DNA from 2 places in the Kitasatospora sp. NPDC101108 genome. Region 2 is predicted to be linked to the other one. Evidence: riboswitches for the same ligand, from Rfam matches in the RefSeq annotation. Region 2 holds a riboswitch; the other holds the start of a gene.
What was found. Region 2 has a riboswitch for magnesium ahead of ACZ6Z8_RS17125 (NRAMP family divalent metal transporter). Riboswitches for the same ligand answer to the same signal wherever they lie in the genome.
Positions count from the first base shown of each region.

Region 1: it holds a riboswitch for magnesium, as region 2 does, so the genes downstream of both, ACZ6Z8_RS23625 (NRAMP family divalent metal transporter) here and ACZ6Z8_RS17125 (NRAMP family divalent metal transporter) in region 2, are expected to answer to the same signal.

Region 1 covers NZ_JBVJLM010000011.1:79,218-90,214, forward strand. The annotation lists gene ACZ6Z8_RS23615 (YoaK family protein) at 1-161, opposite strand, end outside; gene ACZ6Z8_RS23620 (MgtC/SapB family protein) at 214-948, opposite strand; gene ACZ6Z8_RS23625 (NRAMP family divalent metal transporter) at 1,106-2,770, opposite strand; M-box (ykoK) riboswitch at 3,129-3,305, opposite strand; gene ACZ6Z8_RS23630 (ABC transporter ATP-binding protein) at 3,482-4,243, shown strand; gene ACZ6Z8_RS23635 (FtsX-like permease family protein) at 4,240-6,981, shown strand; gene ACZ6Z8_RS23640 (BlaI/MecI/CopY family transcriptional regulator) at 7,194-7,529, shown strand; gene ACZ6Z8_RS23645 (M56 family metallopeptidase) at 7,526-8,446, shown strand; gene ACZ6Z8_RS23650 (GlxA family transcriptional regulator) at 8,544-9,503, opposite strand; gene ACZ6Z8_RS23655 (NADP-dependent oxidoreductase) at 9,620-10,576, shown strand; gene ACZ6Z8_RS23660 (C40 family peptidase) at 10,788-10,997, opposite strand, start outside.
Region 2 covers NZ_JBVJLM010000006.1:399,638-410,634, reverse strand. The annotation lists gene ACZ6Z8_RS17155 (ABC transporter permease) at 1-1,432, opposite strand, end outside; gene ACZ6Z8_RS17150 (VOC family protein) at 1,505-1,912, opposite strand; gene ACZ6Z8_RS17145 (hypothetical protein) at 1,909-2,385, opposite strand; gene ACZ6Z8_RS17140 (winged helix-turn-helix domain-containing protein) at 2,428-2,835, opposite strand; gene ACZ6Z8_RS17135 (hypothetical protein) at 2,910-3,152, opposite strand; gene ACZ6Z8_RS17130 (hypothetical protein) at 3,225-3,551, opposite strand; gene ACZ6Z8_RS17125 (NRAMP family divalent metal transporter) at 3,656-5,305, opposite strand; M-box (ykoK) riboswitch at 5,652-5,829, opposite strand; gene ACZ6Z8_RS17120 (YhgE/Pip domain-containing protein) at 6,024-7,322, shown strand; gene fdhD (formate dehydrogenase accessory sulfurtransferase FdhD) at 7,354-8,208, opposite strand; gene ACZ6Z8_RS17110 (GreA/GreB family elongation factor) at 8,465-8,932, opposite strand; gene ACZ6Z8_RS17105 (DUF2399 domain-containing protein) at 8,822-9,310, shown strand; gene ACZ6Z8_RS17100 (DUF397 domain-containing protein) at 9,393-9,587, opposite strand; gene ACZ6Z8_RS17095 (DUF397 domain-containing protein) at 9,912-10,106, opposite strand; gene ACZ6Z8_RS17090 (helix-turn-helix domain-containing protein) at 10,099-10,965, opposite strand.

The DNA.
Region 1 (10,997 bases), on a different contig from region 2:
CCGGCCAGGGCGAAGCCGAGGAACACCACGTTGCCGGTCATGTTGGCGACGAAGACGCGCCCGAGCGCCAGGTAGCTGACCGCGTCCACCACCCCGGTGACCACGGTCAGCACCAGCAGCATCGGCACCAGCGGCCCGTGCTCGGGGTCGGGTTTCGGCATCGGGCCTCCCGGAGGGTTCGTGTGACGGTCTTTCCGTTCTACATCAGCGCCGTCAGGCCAGCGCCGGGTTGCCCGGCTCGTCCGTCTCGTCGTCCAGGTGCCAGTGGAGGTCCCGCACGCCGGGCTCCAGGGACAGCCGGGTGACGACCTGTTCGAGGGCCGGGGCGACCTGGCCGCTGATCGCCACGGTGGCCCGCAGGCTGGTGGCGTCGCCCTGGTCGGTGCGGCGGGCGCGCAGGCCGGTGGGGGCGAGGCCGGAGGCGGTCAGGGCCTGGAGCAGCAGGGCGCGAATGTGGCTCTCGGCCTTGCGGTCGCACTCCAGGTGGACGGTGGCCCGGGAGGTGGAGTCCGGGTCGCTGCCGGACTGCGGGGCCCGGTCGAGCAGCCGCCCGGCCGGGCGCAGCACCAGGTGGACGGCGAGCACGGCGAGGGTGCCGAGGACGGCGAGGTCCAGCTTGCCGGAGGCGGCCAGCACCCCGACGGCGGCCGAGCACCACAGGGTGGCGGCGGTGTTGAGGCCGCGCACGCCCGCGCCGTCGCGCAGGATGACGCCACCGCCGAGGAAGCCGATGCCGGAGACGACGTAGGAGGCGACCCGGGTGGGGCTGCCGGTGTCGCCGACGGCCTCGCTGTACAGGACGAACAGGGTGGCCCCGGCGGCGACCAGGGCGTTGGTGCGCAGACCGGCCATCCGGGCGCGCCACTGGCGCTCGACGCCGATCAGCGCGCCGCAGGCGACGCCGGCGGCGAGCCGGACCAGGAACTCGACGGTGGTCAGGGTGTGCACGACGGCACCTCCTCCGGAGGATCCGCTGGACCCACGGGAGCCGCTGCGCTCACGGGAGTCGCTGCGCTCAGGGGAGTCGCGGGGAAGGCGGGCAAAGGGAACGGACGGGTGGCGAGCCGCTGCCCACCGCCCGTCCGTACGGGTCGCGACCGGTGGCTCAGTGGTTCAGAGCGGTCTGCACGATCTTGATGATGACCATGACCATCGCGATCAGCAGGTAGGCGCGCAGGGCCCCCATGCCGACCTTGCGGGCGGTGGACATCACCGGACGGCTCAGCGTCTCCAGCGGGGGCATCCGCCAGTCCTCGCGGCCGGTGCGGTCGATCGGGTCCTCCTTGGTGCCCCGCCGGCCGACGGTGAAGAAGTACCCGGCGACCAGGACGCCCGCGACCCCGCAGCCGCTCATGATCCACAGGATCGCACCGGAGCTGATGTCCGGCCAGACCACCGAGGCGGTGAGGATCAGCGAGAGCATCACCAGCACGCCGACCACCGTCGAGGTGAAGGCGTTGGTCCTCGGCCCGTTGGTCCACGGGCCGAGCACGGCCCGGTCGTTGCAGAGCAGCAGCAGGAAGACGGTGGCGGAGGGCAGCAGCACCCCGGCGAGCACCTGGACGAACTGGGTGATCAGGCCCTGGGTGTAGCCGTTGGAGAGCAGGGTGATCGCCGCCGCGACCACCACCAGGCCCGCGTACACCGCGTAGAAGCCCTTGGCGCCCTTGACCCCGCGGTGCAGCGAGTGCTTGATGCCGAAGACGTCGCCGATGGCGTAGGCGGTGGACAGCGAGACCGCGAAGGCGCCGATGATCGAGGCGTCCAGCAGGGCGATGGCGAACAGCACGCCCGCCAGGTGTCCGGCCTTGTCCTCGATGCCCTTGGCCACGGCGGCGGTGTCGGAGAACTGCCCGAAGCCGTCGGTGCCCGCGAAGGCCGCCGCCGTGAGGCCGATCAGCGCGGCCGCGCCGACGATGACCACGACGATCCCGATCCACAGGTCGACCTTCTCGTACTTCATGAAACGCGGGGTGATCCGCTTGTCGATGACGTACGACTGCTGGAAGAACAGCTGCCAGGGGGCGACGGTGGTGCCGACGATCGAGATGATGACCAGCATCACGGCGGCCAGCTGGCCGGCGCCGCCGGGCATGCTGGGCGTCACGAAGTCGTGGGCCATCTGCGAGGTCCTGGGGTGGACCATGAAGTAGATCGGGACCAGCAGCAGCGAGCCGACGCACAGCGTGATGGCGACCCGCTCGAAGCGCTGGAAGGAGCCGGTGAAGGCCGAGGCGATGATGATCGCCGCCGCCAGCACCACCGAGACGACCTTCGGCAGTCCGAGGTACCCGGCCGCCATGGTGACGCCGATGAACTCGGTGACCAGGGTGAGGGCGTTGAGCAGGAAGAGGTCGATGACGCTGAACGCGCCCCAGAACCTGCCGAAGCGCTCCAGGATGAGCCGGGCGTGGCCGACGCCGGTGACGGCGCCGAGGCGCAGCACCATCTCCTGGTTGACGTACAGCACGGGGACGAGCATCAGCAGGGTCCACAGCAGCTGGGTGCCGTAGTTCTGCCCGGCCTGGCCGTAGGTGGAGAAGGCGCCGGCGTCGTTGTCGCCGACCATCACGATCAGGCCGGGGCCGACGATCGCCAGCAGGGTCTTGAGCCGGGCGGAGAGTCCGCTGCGGGGGGTGGTGTCGTCGAGCCGGATGGTGCCGAGCGCGCCCTTGATGTCGCCGACGTGGGCGTCGTCGAGCACGGCGGACGGGACGGCGGGAGCGGTGTGGACCGTGGGGACCTTCGGGTCCAGCATCACGTTGGTCATGGCGGAGCCTCCCTGCCCTCTTCCTTGAGAGGGCGACAGGGGGCACGCAGCAGCGATCCTCCCTGCGGGCGCACGCCGTCCGCTCCGTACGGCGACGCTGAGCGGCGGCGGCCGTGCGGGCATGACGAAGCGTCAGGCGGCTTGCGTCCGGGCATGGTTGAGCACAGGACGAAGCGCCGGGTGAACGCGCAGGGAAGGTTGTTACCGCGTGCCGGAGGTGTTCGAGAGCATGCGAGGGTAGGGGCTACTGTGGCCCGGACTATTGCAGTCCATGTCTCTCGCCTCCTCCCGGTCGGGGGCGCACCGACTGTGCGCCGCGTCGCGACACGGCAAGGAGCACACCGGTCGACGAGGGACCGGTACACCCCAACTCGTCAGAGCTTTGGCACTCCACGGCGTGTCCAGCCGGATCGGCCGGAAGCCACTTGGGGTCAACCCTTAACTCGGGAAGACCTGTCCTGAACCTGGGCGTCTCTCGACGTCGTCGGGTCAGTGGCCTGTGTCCGTGAAGACGCCTCACCGAACGAGGTGCCTTTTCAAACCTCCAAAAGCATAGACCCGCCACAGCCGCCGCACGTCACCTTTTCGGCTGATCTTCGACAGCTTTGTAGAACCTTGACCGAACCGGGCCGGCTTGTGCATCCGCGCACGACATATATAGTTCACCGACATATACAGCTGACCAGCTCACGTGGGGGAACTGTGTCCCATATCGATCCGAGCCGGCCCGCACCCGTCCTGCAGCTGTCCGGGGTCTCCCGGGTGCACGGGCGCGGAGCCGCCGAGGTCCACGCCCTGCGCGGGATCGACCTGACCGTCCACCCGGGCGAGTTCGTCGCCGTGATGGGCCCGTCCGGCTCCGGGAAGTCGACCCTGCTGACCCTGGCCGGCGGGCTGGACCTGCCCAGCGACGGCCAGGTGCTCGTCGAAGGCGTGGCCCTCGGCGGGCTCGGCCGGGGCCGGCTCGCCGACCTGCGGCGGCGCTCCGTCGGGTACGTCTTCCAGGACTACAACCTGATCCCGGCGCTCACCGCCGCCGAAAACATCGCCCTGCCGCGCGAGCTCGACGGGGTCTCCGGCCGCACCGCCCGCCGGGAGGCGCTGGCCGCCCTGGAGGAACTGGGCATCGGCGGGCTCGCCGACCGGTTCCCGGACGACATGTCCGGCGGCCAGCAGCAGCGCGTCGCCATCGCCCGCGCCCTGATCGGCGAGCGCCGGCTCGTCCTCGCCGACGAGCCGACCGGCGCGCTGGACTCGGCCACCGGCGACGCCGTGCTCGCCGTGCTGCGCGCCCGCTGCGACGCCGGGGCGGCCGCCGTGATGGTCACCCACGAGGCCTCGCACGCCGGTTGGGCGGACCGGGTGGTCCACCTGCGGGACGGCGCGGTCGCCTCGGAGAGCACCGGGCGCCGCTCCGGCGGCTGCCAGGCCGCCGTCCACCGGCCCAACCACCTGGGCCAGGTGGTCCGGTGAGGTTCGGAGCGTGGAGGGTCGCGCTGCGGCTCGCCCGGCGCGACGCGCTGCGGGCCAAGGGGCGCAGCGCCCTGATCCTGGCCATGGTGGCACTGCCCGTCCTCGGGGTCACCGGCGCCGACGTGGTCCACCGCAGCGGTCAACTGACCCCGGCCGAACGGGTCGAGCGGGTGGTGGGCGGCGCTGACGCGCTGGTCACCGCGCTCAGCCCGGGCCGGAGCGTCGAACAGGCCCCGGTCGCCGAGGACGGCGCCTTCGCCGTCCAGCCCCGGCCCGGCGGGCAGCCGACGCCCGAGCAGCTGAAGGCCGCGGGCACCGATCCGGCCGCCCTGGTCACCTCGCTGCTGCCGCCCGGCAGCACCCTCACTCCCGCCCGGACCGGTCCGGAGACCGGCGCCAGCTCGCCCGAGGGCCTGGTCCGCACCCTGACCGCCGAGGCCGACCTCGGCGACCCGGTCTGGCGCGGCCGGCTGGACCTGGTCAAGGGCCGCGCCCCGGGCGCACCGCACGAACTGGCCGCCACCCAGGCCTTCCTGGACCACGCCGGGCTCTCGCTCGGCGGCACCACCACCGTCCAGGGGCTGGAAGGGAGCACCTTCACCGTCACCGGTGTGGTGGAGCACCCCGGCGACCTCGGCCGGGTCGAACTCGTCGCCAGGCCGGGCGAGTTGCTCGACCAACTGGCCGCCGCCGCGGAGCCCGGCAGCCCGGCTGCCGAGCGGGCGCGGGGCGAGCACCCGTCCTGGCTGGTGCACCTGCCGGGCGGGGGCGCCCTCGACTGGGCGCAGGTCCAGTGGTTCAACGCCCACGGCTACACCCTCACCGCGCGCTCGGTCGCGCTCGACCCGCCGCCGTACGGGGCCGTCCCCTACTTCCGGGACTCCACCACCTACCGCGACCCGGCCATCGGCAACAGCACCAGGGTCGTGGTCGCCACCGTCACCGGGATGGCGCTGCTGGAGGTCGCCCTGCTCGCCGGGCCGGCCTTCGCGGTCGGCGCCCGGCGCTCCCGCCGCCAGCTCGCGCTGCTGGGCGCGGCCGGCGGCCGGCGCTCGCACATCGGCGCGGTGGTGCTCGGCGGCGGACTGGTGCTGGGCCTGGCCGGAGCGGCGCTCGGCGTGGCCGTCGGCACCGGGCTGGTCGCGGCGCTGCGGCCGGTGATCGAGGAGGTCGGCGGCGCGCGCTTCGGACACTTCGCGCTGCCGGTCGCCGACCTGCTGGCGATCGCCGGGATCGGCCTGCTCACCGCGCTGCTCGCGGCCGCGCTGCCCGCCTGGCAGGCCGCCCGGCGCAGCGTCACCGCCGGACTCACCGGGCGGGACACCGTCCGCACGCCCAGCCGCCTGGTCACCGTGCTCGGCGTGGCGCTGGTCCTCGGGGGCGGTGCGATCGCGGTGTACGGCGCCGGCGCGGTGCAGCGCGGCCTGCCCGTGGTGAGCACCTACGACGCCCGTACGCTCACCGTGCTCGGCGGCTCGATCACCGCCGAACTCGGCCTGCTCGCCTGCACCCCGGTGCTGGTCGCCCTGTTCGGCCGGTTCGCCGGACGGCTGCCGCTCGGCCCCCGGCTGGCGCTGCGGGACTCCGCCCGCAACCGCTCGCGCACCGCGCCGGCCGTCGCCGCGGTGATGGCCGCGGTGGCCGGAGCCGTCGCCATCGGGGTGTACGGCACCAGTACGGACGCCGAGAACCGGCGCGACTACCGGCCGCAGGCCCCGTTCGGCGCCGTCCAGCTGATCAGCCACGACGACGGACCGAAGGCCGCCCAGCTGCCGGCCGAGGTGGAGAAGCAGCTGACCGGGCTCGGCGGGCGGGCCGACGTCGGCCAGCTGGTCTACCGGTTCTGCGACAACTGCTCCAGCACCGTCGTGCTCAAGGGACCGGCCGAGCCGCACCGGCTCGCCGACCCGCCGCGCGTCGCCACCGGGGACGCCTCCGTGCTGCACAACCTGTTCGACGTCCGCGATCCGGCGGCCGAACGAGCCCTGGCAGCCGGGAAGTTGCTGGTCTTCGACCGCTCGCTGATCGGCGCCGACGGCAAGGCCGTGCTGCTGCTGCGCGGGGGCGGCGGTGCGCCGCTGCAGCCCGGGCAGATCCCCGGGCCCGACCTCCGGGAAGTGCCGGTGGACGCGGTGCTGGTCGACGACCCGAACGCGGCCCGCTTCGCCCAGGGGCTGATGCCGACCGGCGCGCTGGCCGGGCTGGGCCTCGGCTCGGCGCCCCAGGGCTCGGTGTGGCGGCCGGCCACCCCGCCCGACCGCAAGGCGCAGCAGCGGGCCGCGGCCGCCGCCGCCCGGCTGGACCACTACGCCGAACTGACCGTCGAGCGCGGCTACCGGCCCAGGAGCGACGCGATCACCCTCGCCCTCACCGGCTTCGCCGGACTGGTCGTGCTCGGCGCGGCCGGGATCGCCACCGGGCTCGCGGCCGCCGACTCCCGGCAGGACCAGGCCACTCTGGCGGCCGTCGGCGCGCCGCCGCGGATCCGCCGGACCATGGCGGGCCTGCAGTGCGCGCTGATCGCCCTGCTCGGCGCGGTGCTCGGGGCGGCGAACGGGTTCGTCCCGGCGGTGGGGCTGCTGAAGTCCCGCGTCGGTGGGGCCGGTTCGCAGCCGGCGCTGATCACCGCGCCCTGGGGGGAACTGCTGCTGGTCGTGCTGGTGCTGCCGGTGGTGGCGGGGCTGCTCGCGGCGCTGTTCACCCGCTCGCGGGTGGCGCTCGGGCGGCGGCTGTCCTGATCGCCGTTCGAGCACGTCAGGCACTCCTTGACCACCGGGTGGCCACCACTGCCCGGACTCCGTGGGCGCCCGCTCCCCTCACCCGGGGGCGGGCGCCCGGCGCGGCGCCGTAGCATGGGCCGCGTTCCAGCGGGCGAAGGGCGCCGGCGGAGGGTTCGGCGAGGGAGACGAGGGCGGTGCTACGGGGTTTCGGCGATCTCGAAGCCGAGATCATGGACCGGCTCTGGACCTGGGGCCGTCCGGCCACGGTGCGCGAGGTGGTCGACGACCTCCAGCAGCAGCGGGCGGTCGCGTACACCACCGTCACCACCGTCGCCGACATCCTGCACACCAAGGGCTGGCTGCGCCGGGACAAGGTCGGCCGCGCCTGGGTGTACGAGCCGACCTGCACCCGGGAGGCATACACCGCCCAGCTGATGCACCAGGCGCTGGAGACCAGCCCGGACCGGGCCGGCGCGCTGCTGCACTTCGTCGACCGGATCAGCGGGGACGAGGCGTCCGCGCTGATCGCCGCCCTCGAACAGGTGAAGGCCCGGGACGCCGGGTGACGCTCGCCCTGCTCGGCCTCCACCTGGCCGTGACCGGCGTGCTGCTGCCCCGCCGGCTGGCCGGCTCCGCCCGGCTCCAGGCCCGCCCCACGCTCGGCGCGGCCCTGTGGCTGGCGCTGATGGCCTCCTTCACCGTCGCCCTGGTCCTGGCCGGGCACCACGCCGTCGAGCCCGCCGCGCACGAGCCGGCCGGGCTGATCGGGCTGATCGGGCTGATCTCCCACCTCGAACCGACCGGGCCGGTGCTGCCCCACACCCATGACTGGTGGCTGCTGGCTACGGCCGGGGCGGTGCTCACCGCACTGGTGGCCGTCGTCGGCGTGCGGACCGGGCGGGCCCGGCGGCGGCACCGGGCGGTGCTGGACGTGGTCGCCGTACCGGACCGCCGCTGGGGTGCGCTGGTGCTGGAGCACGCCCACCCGACCGTCTACTGCCTGCCGGGGCGCCGCTCCCGGGTCGTGCTGTCGCGCGGCGCGCTGCGCCTGCTGGACGAGCGGCAACTGGCCGCGGCCGTCGCCCACGAGCACGGGCACATCCGCGGCCGCCACCACCTCTTCCGGTTGCCCGCCGACACCTTCGCCCTGCTGTTCGGGCCGCTGCCGCTGGCCCGGCTGGGGCGCTCGGAGGTCGCACTGCTGCTGGAGATGGCGGCGGACGACGCGGCGCTGGCGAAGGTGTCCCGCAGCGAACTGGCGTCGGCGCTCTGCGCGTTGGCCACCTCGGCGTCCGGGGCGGCGTCGGGGTCCGGGGCGGCATCGGGCGGGACGTCGTTCGGAGTCGCCTCCACCGGGGTGCTCCCCAGGGTCCGCCGGCTGGCCCGGCCGGGCAACGGCCGGCGGCACCGACTGGCGTGGTGGGTCGGGCTGTTGGTGCTCCCCGCACTGCCGTACCTGCTGGCCTGCGCGCCGCGTCCGTGAGCCGTCCGGCGCCGGCGAACCGGCAGCGGACGGGATGGCTCCCGCAGTGCGGGCCGGACAGGCCCTGGCGCCTTCGATGCACGCAGTCGTCCGGTCGTCAGGCCGGGTGGAAGGTCCGCCGGTAGGCCTGCGGGCTCACGCCGATGGCGGCGCGCAGGTGCTGGCGCAGCGAGGCACCGGTGCCCAGGCCGGAGCGCTGGGCGACCAACGGGACGGTCCAGTCCGTCGTCTCCAGGTAGTGCCGGGCGAGGTCGAGGCGCTGGGCGGTGAGCCACTGGGCGGGGGTCGTACCGGTCTCCTCACGGAAGCGGCGGGAGAAGGTGCGCACGCTGGTGTGGGCATGGGCGGCCAGGTCGGCGAGGGTGAGCGGTTCGGCGAGGCTTTCCAGGGCCCAGGCCTGGGTGGCGGCCGTGGTGGCGGAGGAGGGTTCGGGGACGGGGCGGCGGATGTACTGTGCCTGGCCGCCGTCGCGCCAGGGCGGGACGATGCAGGAGCGGGCGACCTCGTTGGCGACCCGGCTGCCGTGGTCACGGCGGACCAGGTGCAGGCACAGGTCGATGCCGGCGGCGACCCCGGCCGAGGTCAGCACGTCGCCGTCGTCGACGAACAGGACGTCCGGGTCGATCCGGGCGGTGGTGAACATCCGTTGCAGCCGGTCGGCCTCCCGCCAGTGGGTGGTGGCCCGGCGCCGGTCGAGCAGGCCGGCCGCGGCCAGCACGTAGCTCGCGGTGCAGATGCCGACGATCCGGGTGCCGGGGCGGATCGCGGCCAGCGCGGTGCGCAGCGGCTCCGGCAGGGTGCCGTGTTCGCGGATGTCGCCGAGCGAATCCGAGGGCGGGATGACGACGGTGTCGACCTCGGCCAGCAGCCCGGCGTCCCGGCCGACCGCCAGGTGGAAGTCGGCGGCGGTGCGGACCGGCCCGCCGTCCAGGCCGCAGGTGGTGACGGTGTAGAGCGGACTGTCCGTCTCGTCCCGGGCGGTGCCGAAGATCCGGGCCGGGATGCCGAGTTCGAAGGGGAAGACGCCGTCCAGGGCGAGTACGCCGACGTGGTGCATGGCCGGATCCTTTCACCATGTGGCCATCGCGCCACCACCGGGGGCGGCCGCGTCCCGGCACGCTGGCGGCACCACCCCCGGTCAGCAGGCCGGGCCGACGACCACGAGGAGCCCCGATGCCCGACACCATGCGCGCGATCTCGCAGGACACCGCCGGAGGCCCGGAGGTGCTGCGGTGGGTGGAGACCGCCCGCCCCGAGCCGGGCCGCGGGGAGATCCTGGTCCGGGTGCACGCGGCCGGCGTCAACCCGGCCGACTGGAAGACCCGTTCGCGCGGCACCACGCCCACCGGCGGCACCACGCCGTTCATCCTCGGCTGGGACGTCTCGGGCGTGGTCGAGGCGGTCGGCTACGGGGTGACGGTCTTCCGGCCCGGTGACGAGGTGTACGGGATGCCGCGTTTCCCGCACGCCGCGGGCGGCTACGCCGAGTACCTGGCGGCCCCTGCCAGGCATTTCGCGCCCAAGCCCCGCGGTCTGAGCCACCACGAGGCGGCCGCCCTGCCGCTCGCCGCGCTCACCGCCTGGCAGGCCCTGGTGGACACCGCCGGGCTGCGCCCCGGGCAGCGGGTGCTGGTGCACGCGGCCGCGGGGGGCGTCGGCCACCTCGCCGTCCAGATCGCCAAGGACCGCGGCGCGTACGTGATCGGCACCGCGCGCGCCGCCAAGCACGGCCTGCTGCGCGAGCTGGGCGCGGACGAACTGGTCGACTACCGCACCCAGGACGTCGCCGAGGCCGTCCGGGAGGTCGACGTGGTGCTGGACCCGATCGGCGGACTGAACTGGGCCCGCTCCCTGCGCTCGCTGCGGCCGGGCGGCACCCTGGTCTCCATCACGCCGCCGACCGACGCCTTCCCGCCGGCCGAGGCCGAGGCCGCGGGCGTCCGGGCCGTCTTCATGCTGGTCGAGCCGGACCGGCAGGGCCTGCTGGAGGTCTCCCGGCTGGTCGAGTCCGGCCGGCTGCGGGTCTTGCTCGACACCGTCCTGCCGCTGGAGCGGGCCGCCGACGCCCACCGCCTCGGCGAACGGGGCCGCACCACCGGCAAGATCGTCCTGTCCGTGGCCGGCGGGTGAGGCGCGCGGGCTGGGGCGCCCGCCACGGAGCCACCGGCCCCCGGGCGCCTTCAGGGCCTGCTGATGCCGATGACGACGTGGTGGAACGGAATCGGCCCGCCGACCGCGTCCCGCACCCGTCCGGGAGCCGACCACGGCCCCCCGGACCGGCCAAGTCGCCGCCGTCAGCCCGCCGTTGTGGCGGCCGGGCGCCACTGTCGGCGGGCCGGTGTCACGGGCGGACGGCGCCCATGTAGGGCATCGCGGAGATCGGCAGGACCTCGACGTTCTTGCCGGTGCGCGGGGCGTGGATCATCTTGCCGTCGCCGATGTAGAGGCCGACGTGGTGGATGTCGCTGTAGAAGAAGACCAGGTCGCCGGGCTGGAGGGCGTCGCGGGAGATGCGCGGGCCGTCGTTCCACTGGTCCTGCGACATCCGGGA
Region 2 (10,997 bases):
CGTTGAACAGGATGTACCACTGGGCGCCGAGGGCCATCAGCAGGACGCCGCCGAGGTCGAGCGACAGGCCGGTGCGCAGCAGCAGCCAGACCACCAGCGGGAAGAGGAAGTTGGCGGGGAAACTGGCGAGGACCTGGACCAGGGGCTGGGCGATCCGGGTCAGCCGGGGGGAGAAGCCGATCTTCACGCCGATCGGCACCCAGACGACGGTGGCCACCGCGACCAGCACCACGACCCGGGCCAGGGTGGCGAGGCCGAGCAGCAGCGGTTCGCCGAAGACGCCGAGGCCGGTGGCGTGGGCGAGGTAGCGCCCGAGGTCGACCAGGCCCCAGAGCACGACGCCGCCGGAGAGGAGGGCGAAGACGAGGTCCCCGGTGCGCTGCCGTACGGGGCTGACGGCGAGCGGCCGGTCGTCGGTGCCGAAGACCCGCCCGGCCCGGTTGAGGGCGTGGCCGACGGGCCGCGACGCCCGGCCGAGCAGGGCGGGCAGGCGGGAGCGGCGCAGCAGGTCGAGGACGGCGGAGCGCTGCACCTCGGTGGCCTCGGACTGCTCGTTCTTGAAGCGCTCGGCCCAGGCGGTGAGCGGCCGCCAGAACAGGAAGTTGACGCCGACGACGAGGACGGCCATGGTGGCGATCGCCCAGCCGACCCGGCCGAGGTCCCCGGCGGCGATGGCGGCCCCCGCGTAGGAGCCGACCCCGGGCAGGGCGTACCGCTGGTTGTCGGCGCTGATCGCCTCCGAGGCGACCAGGAAGAACCAGCCGCCGCCGAAGCTGAGCATGCCGTTCCAGACCAGGCCGACCATGCCGGCGGGCAGTTCGACCTTCCAGAACCGCATCCACCGGCTGAACCGGAAGGAGCGGGACAGCTCGTCGAGTTCGCGCGGCAGCGAGACCAGCGAGTGGTAGAAGCCGAAGGTCATGTTCCACGCCTGGGACGTGAAGATGGCGAAGACGGCCGCGCATTCGAGGCCGAGCATCGAGCCGGGGAACAGCGCGAGGAAGCCGGTCACGGCGACGGTGAGGAAGGCGAGCACGGGCACCGACTGGAGGATGTCCAGGGCGGGGATCAGCACCCGCTCCAGCCGTCGGCTGCGGGCCGCGGCGTAGGCGTAGCCGAAGGTGAAGCCGACCGAGACGACGAGGGCGGCGAACATCCGCAGCAGCGAGCGCGCCGCGTCGTACGGCAGCCGGGCCGGGTCGGTGTCCACGGCGGCGTCGCGGGCGGTGGAGAACCGTACGGTGGTGCCCTGCCCGACCCGCAGGGCGAGGTAGAGCACGACCAGCACGGCGGCCGCCACGACCACGTCCACCCAGGCCCTCGGGCCGGGGCGGCGCGCAGCCCGGGGCGGCAGCGGGCCCCGGGGCGGCAGGGGGCCCCGGGGCGGCAGGGGGCCCCGGGAGAGGCCCGGGACGGACTTCGGGAAGGGCATGGCGGGGACCTCCGGCGCGCAAACCCGGGCAGTCTGCTCCCTCCCGACGTCCGTACGCAAATGAACCAGTGCTCAGACTGCCGTTCGGACCGTGCTCGGGGCCAGGTCCGGCCGCTCGGCCGCCTCGACGAACTCCAGGAGGTTGCCGACCGGGTCGGTGGTGTAGAAGCGGCGCCGGGGCGGCAGGCTGTCGTCCCAGACCACCTGGGCGCCGAGTTCGGCGAGCCGGAGGGCGAAGTCGTCGATCTCGCTGACCGCCATCCCGGGGTGGGCCCTGGTGTTGGGGCGGAAGCGCTCGTCGATGCCGAGGTAGAGCCGCACCCGTCCGCCGTCGGCGGCGAACCAGCAGCCGCCGCGCCCGGTGAGCGGCCGGGGCTTGGGGATCTCGGCCATCTGCAGGACGTCGCCGTAGAAGGCGCGCAGCAGGGCCTCGCTGCCGGGTGGCGCGGAGAGCTGGACGTGGTCGAGGGCCGTGATCACTGCGGCCTCCTGTCGAAGGGGGTGGACGTGGTGTGCCGCCGGGCCGCGGTGACCAGCAGCCGGGCGGTCGGGGTGGGCAGGTCGAGGTGGTGGGCGATCCACTGGGGGTCGTGCCCGTGGGTGGCGAACACCCAGGCGGTGTAGAGCCGGTTGAGGCCGGGGGAACCGGGGGCGAGCAGGAGCGGGCGGACCTGCTCCATCGGGAAGCCCTCCAGCGAGCGGGCGCTGAACCACTGGGTGTCGTCCTCCGGAGCGGTTCCTCGGGACCGGCCCGCCCGCTGCCGGCCGTGGGCCAGCAGCAGGGCGAGCAGCAGTCCGGCGACCGAGGCGCCGATGAGCACGCCGGAGAGGAAGAGCCGCAGGGGCTCGGGGGCGACGCCGACGGCGAGGCACTGGAGGGTGAGCAGGAGCAGGACGCCGCCCAGGGCCGTCGTTCTGCCGGTCCGGGGGAACGGGTTGGCTGCTCTGGTCATGCGGTGTCCTCCTTCTGCGGGTTCGGCTTTTCGGTGGTTGGTTCAGGCGGCGCGGACCAGCCGGGGGTCGTACTTGTAGCCGATCTGCCGGACGGTGGCGATCGCCTCCCGGTGGCCGGGGCCGAGCTTGCGGCGGAGCCGGGCTATGTGGGTGGCGATGGTGCGGGTGTCGCCGGTGTCGGGCCGGCCCCAGACGGTCTCCATCAACTGGCGGCGGGAGTGCACCCGCAGCGGGTTGCCGACCAGGTGCGCGAGGAGCTCGAACTCCAGGTACGGCAGGTCGAGGTGCTGGCCGTCGACGGTGACGGTGCGCTGCTCGGGGTCCACCACCAGGCCGGAGTCCGCGGTGACGACGGGCTGCGGGGCGGGCGCGACGGTGCGCCGGGCGGGGGCGGCCGTGGCGGCGTGGTCCGAGAAGATGGCGTCGAGCCTGGGGTAGCGCACGGCCATGGCGGATGCTCCTTCGTCGGGTCGGGTCGGGTCGGGTCGGGGGTCGGGTCGGGTCGGGTCGAGGACGGTTTCGGTCAGCGGCCCGGGCGCCAGGAGGCTTCCAGGCGGGCCGTACCGTCCGGTGCGGTGACGGTGTGCCAGCTGGCCCGCAGCCGGGTCGGACGGCCGGTCGGGGCGGTCGGGGCGGCGACGGCCTGCAGGACGGAGTTGTCCAGCGGGCTCGCTGCCAGGCGTCGGCCCACCGCGGCGAGGGCGGCGCGCAGTCGGCCGCGGTCGGTGGACGGAAGGGCAGGCTGGAAAGCGGCAACGATGGACATGGCAGGTCACCTCCGTGACAGGACAAGTGGATGTGAACAAATGCGGCTGTATGAAGGAGAATTGATGACTCGTCAGGCAGCTGCGCCCGCGCGCTCGGCGGCGGCGTGGGCCAGGCGGCGCGCGGCAGCCGGCGGGAGGTCCGCGAAGCGGGCGAGCCAGTCCGGGCGGTGGCCCTGGCGGGCCAGCAGGTAGGCCAGGTGGACGCGGGGCTCGTACGCGGAGGCCGGGGTGTCGGGCGTGCCCGAGAGGGGGCAGGCGCCGGGGTCGTCGAGGCGGTAGGCGCGCTCGACGCCGTCGTGCAGGGCGAGCCGGACGCTCGGGCAGCGGTGGAACGGCGTGGTGTCGGTGTCGGTGGCGGTGCGGATGGTGGTGCCGAGGGCGGTACCGGTGGGGCGCATGGCCGTACTCCCTTCCTTTCCCCGGGTGCGGGGCGGTCGAGGGTTCCGGGGCGGGGCCGGGGGCGGTGGGCGGTCGTGCGCGGTCGCCGCCCCCGGCGTCCGGGTCAGTGGTTCAGGGCGGTCTGGACGACCTTGATGATGACCATGATCATCGCGATCAGCAGGTAGGTGCGCAGCGCACCCATGCCGACCTTGCGGGCGGTGGACATGACCGGCTTCTCCAGGGTCTCCAGCGGGGGCATCCGCCAGTTCTCCCGGCCGGTGCGGTCGATCGGGTCCTCCTTGGTGCCCTTGCGGCCGAAGGTGAAGAAGTACCCGGCGACCAGGACACCCGTTACGCCGCAGCCGGCCATGATCCAGAGCAGGGCGTCGGAGCTGATGTCCGGCCAGACCACGGCGGCGGTCAGGATCAGCGACAGCATCACCAGGATGCCGACCACCGCGGAGGTGAAGGCGTTGGTCTTGGGACCGTTGCGCCAGGGGCCGAGCACGGCCCTGTCGTTGCAGAGCAGCAGCAGGAAAACGGTCGCGGAGGGCAGCAGCACCCCGGCCAGCACCTGGACGAACTGGGTCATCAGGCCCTGCGCGTAGTCGGTGGACAGCAGGGTGATGGCGGCGGCCACCACGACCACGCCGGCGTAGATGCCGTAGAAGCCCTTGGCACCCTTGACTCCGCGGTGCAGCGAGTGCTTGATGCCGAAGACGTCGCCGATGGCGTAGGCGGTGGACAGCGAGACCGCGAAGGCGCCGATGATCGAGGCGTCCAGCAGGGCGATGGCGAACAGCACGCCGACCACGTGACCGGCCTTGTCCTCCAGCCCCTTGGCCACGCCGGCCGCGTCGGAGAACTGGCCGAAGCCGTCGGTGCCGGCGAACGCGGCGGCGCAGAAGCCCATCATGGCGGAGGCGCCGATGATGACGATGGCGATGCCGATCCACAGATCGGCCTTCTCGTACTTCATGAAGCGCGGGGTGATGCGCTTGTCGATGACGTAGGACTGCTGGAAGAACAGCTGCCAGGGGGCGACGGTGGTGCCGACGATGGAGACGATCAGCAGCATGACGGTCGCCAGCTCGCCCGAGCCGCCGGGCATGCTGGGGACCACGAAGTCGTGGGCCAGCTGCGAGGTCCTGGGGTGGACCATGAAGTAGATCGGCACCAGCAGCAGCGAGCCGACGCACAGCGTCACGGCGACGCGCTCGAAGCGCTGGAAGGAGCCGGTGAAGGCCGACGCGATGATCACCGCGGCCGCCAGGACCACGGAGGCGACCTTCGGCAGGCCCAGGTACCCGGCCGCGAGTGTCACCCCGATGAACTCGGTGACCAGCGTCAGCGCGTTGAGCAGGAAGAGGTCGATGACGCTGAACGCGCCCCAGAACTTCCCGAAGCGCTCCAGGATGAGGCGGGCGTGGCCGACGCCGGTGACGGCGCCGAGGCGCAGCACCATCTCCTGGTTGACGTACAGGACGGGGATGAGCAGGGCCAGCGTCCACAGCAGCTGGGTGCCGTAGTTCTGCCCGGCCTGGCCGTAGGTGGAGAAGGCGCCGGCGTCGTTGTCGCCGACCATCACGATCAGGCCGGGGCCGACGATCGCCAGGAGGGTCTTGAGTCTTGCGCTCAGGCCCTGGCGTGGTGCCTGGTCATCGAGCCGGATGGTGCCGAGCGCACCCTTGATGTCGCCGATGTGGGCGTCGTCGAGCGCCGCCGAACGCGGCTGCGGGGGCTTGGAGTTGAGAGTGGTGTCGGTGGTCATGGCGTTCCTCCCGTGGGCCCCGGGCGGCGGGGCGGTTGGGGGCGCGCGGCAGCAGCCCTTTCCTGCGTACGGGCGCGGAGCATCGGCGCGCGGCGGTGCGCGCCCGTGCGGGCACGGCGAAGCCGCGTGCATGGTGAGCCGATGCTGATGCGCCCTCAAATCAACGCGTGGAGAAGGTTGTTACCGCGTGCCGGAGGTGTACGGGGCGTACGAGGACAGGCGGGGGCAGGGGCTACTGTGGCCCGGACTACTGCAATCCATGTCTCTCGCCTCCTCCCGGTCGGCGCACCCCGTGGTGCGTGTCATCGACGCGGCAAGGAGTTCGCCGGCGCGCGGAACGGCCACCGGTTCACCCCAACTCGTCAGAGCTTTGGCACTCCACGGCGTGTCCAACCCCCCTGGGCCGGAAGCCACTTCGGATCAACCCTTAGGTCGGGAGGATCTGTCCTAACCCTGGGCGTCTCTCGACGTCGTCGGATCAGTGGCCTGTGTCCGTGAAGAAGCCTCACCGAACGAGGTGCCTTCTTCAAACCTCCAGAAGCATAGACCGGCCGGAGCGCGATACTTGCGTACTTGGTAGAACCTTTACTGTCTGGGCGGGCCGCGGGCGTTCCGCCGCCCGGGTGACGCGGGTTTGGCCGCCACGCGCCCACGGAACGACTTCCCGCCGTACCCGTAGCGGCACGGCACCGGCCCGTGCCCGGAACCGAGGGGTGGCATGGCGACCACAGGCTCCCAGGGGGCTCCCCGGCAGGCGAGGGCACTGGCGCTCGCCCGGAAGCCGAAACTGTGGCTCTTCCCGAGCGTCCTGTGCGCACTGGTGGCCGTGGTGCTCTCGCTGCTCTACATGGGCGGCATCGTCAACCCGAACGGGAACCTGCACCGGCTGCCGATCGCCCTGGTCAACGCCGACCGGGGCGCCCCGCCGCCCGGCCGGGCGGTGAACTCCGGCACCGAGCTGACCCGGGCGGTGGTGGCCGGCACACCCGGCGAGACCGTCGACTGGAAGCAGACCGACGAGGCCGGCGCCCACGACCTGATCTCCTCCGGCAAGGTCTACGCCGCGCTGCTCGTCCCCGCGGACTTCACCGCCGCCGTCACCGGGCTGGCCACCGGCGGGGCCACCGCGCGGCCCACCCTCACCGTCCTCACCAACCCGGCTCTGGGCAGCCTGGGTGCCTCGATGGCCTCGCAGATCGCCCAGGGCGCCGCCCACCAGGCCTCGCTCGCCACCGGCAGGCAGCTGCTCGCCGCCGTACCCGCCACCAAGTCCTCCGGACCGGACGGCGGCGCCACCGCCCGACTGCTGCTCGCCGACCCGTTCACCGTCACCACCAAGGCCGGCCCGATCGGCAGCCACAGCGGGCTCGGCCTGAGCGCCTTCTACTACGCCCTGCTGTCCGTCCTGAGCGGCTTCATCGGCGGCAACATCATCCACAACGGCGTAGACGGCGCGCTCGGCTACAGCGACAGCGAGATCGGCCCCTGGCACACCCGCCGCCCGACCGTACCGATCAGCCGCACCCAGACCCTGCTGCTCAAGATGATGATGACCGCCGGGATCATGCTGCTCACCACCTCGCTGGTGCTGCTCTGCACCGTAGGCATCCTCGGCATGGACGCCCCGCACATGGCGATGCTCTGGCTCTTCGCCTACTGCGCCAGCCTGGCCGTCGGCCTCGGGGTGCAGGCGATCAACGCCGCGTTCGGCGGGATCGGGCAGCTGGTGTCCATGTTCGTCTTCATCGCCCTGGCCCTGCCGTCCTCCGGGGCGACCGTCCCGCTGCAGGCGGTGCCCGCCTTCTACCGCTTCCTCGGCGCCTTCGAGCCGATGCGACAGCTGAGCGACGGCATCCGGGCGATCCTCTTCTTCGACGCGCGCTCCGACGCCGGACTGGCCCGCGGCTGGACCATGATCGCCGTCGGCGTGGTGCTGGCCCTGGCCTTCGGCTTCGGGATGACCCGCTACTACGACCGCAAGGGCCTGCACCGCTGGACGCCCCAGCCCTCCGACTAGAGCCTGTCCGGGGCCTGTCCGGGCCGACCGGCTACGCGCTGTCCCGGGAGGTGTTCTCCGAGCCGGTGTCGATCCGGTCCGGGCGGGTGTACACGTTCATCGAGTCGCCGCGCAGGAAGCCGACCAGCGTCAGCCCGCTCTCCTCGGCGAGGTCCGCCGCCAGCGAGGACGGCGCGGAGACGGCGGCGAGCATCGGGATGCCGGCCATCACGGCCTTCTGGACCAGCTCGAAGGAGGCCCGGCCGCTGACCATCAGCACCGTGCCGCGCGCCGGGAGCAGGCCCTCGCGCAGCGCGTGGCCGACCACCTTGTCCACCGCGTTGTGCCGGCCCACGTCCTCGCGCAGGCAGAGCAGCCGGCCCTCGGCGTCGAAGAGTCCGGCCGCGTGCAGGCCGCCGGTGCTGTCGAAGACCTTCTGGGCGGCACGCAGCCGGTCGGGCAGTGCGGAGAGCAGCTCGGGGGTGACCCGCAGCCCGTCCTCGGCGACACTCCACGGCGCGGTGGTGCGCACCGCGTCCAGGCTGGCCTTGCCGCACAGGCCGCAGGAGGAGGTGGTGTAGAAGTTGCGCTCCAGCGAGGCGTCCGGGGCGGGCACACCGGCGGCGAGCACCACGTCCACCACGTTGTAGGTGTTGCCGCCGTCGGCGGTGGCCCCGGCGCAGTAGCGGATCCCGGCCAGGTGGTCGGCGGCGTGCAGCACGCCTTCGCTCACCAGGAAGCCGGCCGCCAGGTCGAAGTCGCTGCCCGGGGTGCGCATGGTCACCGTCAGCGGACGGCCGCCGACCCGGATCTCCATCGGTTCCTCGGCGGCGAGGGTGTCGGGGCGGTGCGAGGGGGTGCCCTTGCGCAGTCGCAGTATCCTGCGCGGAACGGTCACTCGGCCCATCGTCGTCGGCTCCTCGGGGTTCGATCCGGTCGGTACGGATCAATCCTCCCTCCTGCCGGCGGTGCGCGGTTCGGGCAGGTGGCGGGGGCTGGGGGCGGCGGCAGGTGGCGGCGGCGACCGCCAGGCTGAGGACGCCCCCCGCAGCCACGCCGTGGTTCATCGCTCCGGGCGTCGAAGAGGCGGCTCCCGTGAGCCGACCAGCCGCGCCCGTCGGAGGCCGGGCGAGCACCCCCCGACCGGGAATTCCGCCCTTGGCCTACCGGCCGTTCCCCACCGCCAGCACGACCGCGCTCGCCGCGCCGCCCGGCGTCTCGTAGTTCACCGTCTCCCCGGCCCGGCGGCCCAACAGCGCCTTCCCCAACGGGCTGTCGTAGGTCACCAGGGTCATTTCCCGCTCCTCCGCCAGCTCCGAGATCTCGACGGTCTCCTCCTCGCCGTCCGAGAACCGCACGGTGACGGTCGAACCCACCCCGATCACCTCGGTCGACGGTGCCCCGGCCACCTCGGCCTCCCGCAGCCGCCCCTCCAGCTCGGCGATCCGCCGGTCCAGCCGCGTCACGTCGGAGGCCCGCTGAAGTTCGTCGGCGGCATCCGCGGAATCACCCGCCGGACCATCCCCCCGAAGCGTCGCGGCCACCTCCCCCCGCTCCACCCGCAGCTGTGCCAACTCCTCGCGCACCGCGCGCAGCCCCTCGGCACTGATCGGTTCCGGCCCACCGCTCATCACAAACTCCCGGGTCTCTCACGGGACGTTGAAACACCGGCCGTATCTCATTACCCCACCCCGCCGCGCCCCCGGCAAATCCTCCGCGCAGTCGCCCCGGTTTCGAGGAACTGGTTCGCGCAGATACGGGCGGCCGTCCGGCACAACGGCGCCCATGACCGGCGGCGGCCCACACCGCGCCCCCCCACCGGAACTCCCACGGACGCCCCCTGGGATCCGGCCCTGGGCCCGGCACTGCTCGCCTCCGGCCGACGCATCGAGGAGGAACCGGTCCTGGACGACCTGCTCGCCGATCTGGCGTCCCCGGCCGCTACCGCACGGGGACGCGGACCCGTTGGTCCTTCGGCATCGGCATCGGCGGCGGGCGGACCGGGCTGAGGAAGCTGCTGGGAGTGCCGTGCCAGGAGACGGAGAGGGCTTGCGGTGGCCCTTGGTTCCGCACGGCGAAGGGCCACTTGCGTCAGCTGGCGTGGTGGTCGAACTCGCCTGCCTTGGCCGCTCGGAGGAACCTGACGAACTTGGCGGGAGTGGTGCGGACTATGACTTGGCCGTCATCGGACTCGCGCACCTCGACCAACCCGTTGGCGGTACGCACCTCGACGCAGTTGTCATTCGCGGCGGAGTAGCTGGACTTCTGCCAAGCAGAACTATTCACGCTTGCTCTCCTTTTCCTTCTTAAGGGATCCGATGAACTCTCGGGTCTCCTCCTCCGAGAGAGCGCGAGACCCGAACCGGGCGAGCAGGGCCATATGAGCTGGGGCGTCGAAGATCCGGGCGCCACGGCTCGTGTCCACCTGCGCCGTATCCAGCTCGGGGATCACTCCCTCGGCTCTCGCTGGAGCTTGGCATCGCACCGACATCGAACGGGACTACTCGGATTCTTCGAATTGGAGTCCTACCGCTCCGAGAGCAAATGACACGAGCGTGCGCTTTTCTGGGGTGAGCGGCGCCTCGCTCCGCGGAGCGAGGCGCCGCCGGGTCAGATGGCGAGGTGATCGAACTCGCCGGCCTTGGCACCTTGAAGGAACGCGGCGAACCTGGCCGGGGCGGTGCGGACTATGACCCCGCCGTCGTCGGACTCGCGTACCTCGACCAACCCGTCGGCGGTACGCACCTCGACGCATTCGTCGTTTGCGGCGGAGTAGCTGGACTTTTGCCACGCAGAACTATTCACGCTTGCTTTCCATTTCCTTCTTGATGGATCCGATGAACTCTCGGGTTTCCTCCTCCGAGAGGGCGCGAGACTCGAACCGGGCGAGCAGGGATCGAAACCTGGCCATGTGTGCTGGGGCGTCGAAGATCCGGGCGCCAAGGCTCGTGTCCACCTGCGCCGTATCCAGCTCGGGGATCACTCCCTCGGCGTAGGTGAAGTTCTCGCTGGAGCTTGGCATCGTACCGACATCGAACGGGACTACTCGGATCGAGATGGTCGACTGCCCAGAGTCTTCGATGAGAGCGTCGAGCTGGTCGGCGAGGACTGCTGGGCCGCTGAACTGCATGCGTAGCGCGGCTTCATGGACGAATGCCGAGTAAGGAGTCGCGCCCGATCGGACAAGTCGCTGCCGCTGCATCCGGAAGGCTGTCCTGAGGTCGACCTCGTGACGAGGCAATGGCGGGACAGCCTGAGCGAAGACGGCAGAGGCGTAGGAGCCGGTCTGAAGTAGGCCGGGAATGAACGCCATCGAGTATGTGGTCAGCCTTCGAGCTTGGCCTTCGAACTCTGCGACATCAATGAAGTCGTCGGACAGGGTTCCGCGATACTCCTCCCACCAGCCCGGCTTCTCACGCTCCGTGATGATCCCTGAGAGGGCAGCGATCAAGGGCTCGTTGACGCACATGCATGTTGCGGCGATCGTGCGCAGGCGCTCCACGCTGATGCCGATCTTTCCTGCCTCCATCTGCGTCACCTGTGCGGGGCTCATGCCGACGAGGCGACCGAGTTCGCTGCCGCCGAAGCCGACCTGCTCGCGCATCCTTCGCAACTCTGCACCAAGTCGCCGCTGACGGAGTGTTGGGTTCGCGCGTGGAGCCATGACTTCCTTCCAAGGCGGGGTCGACCTCAGTC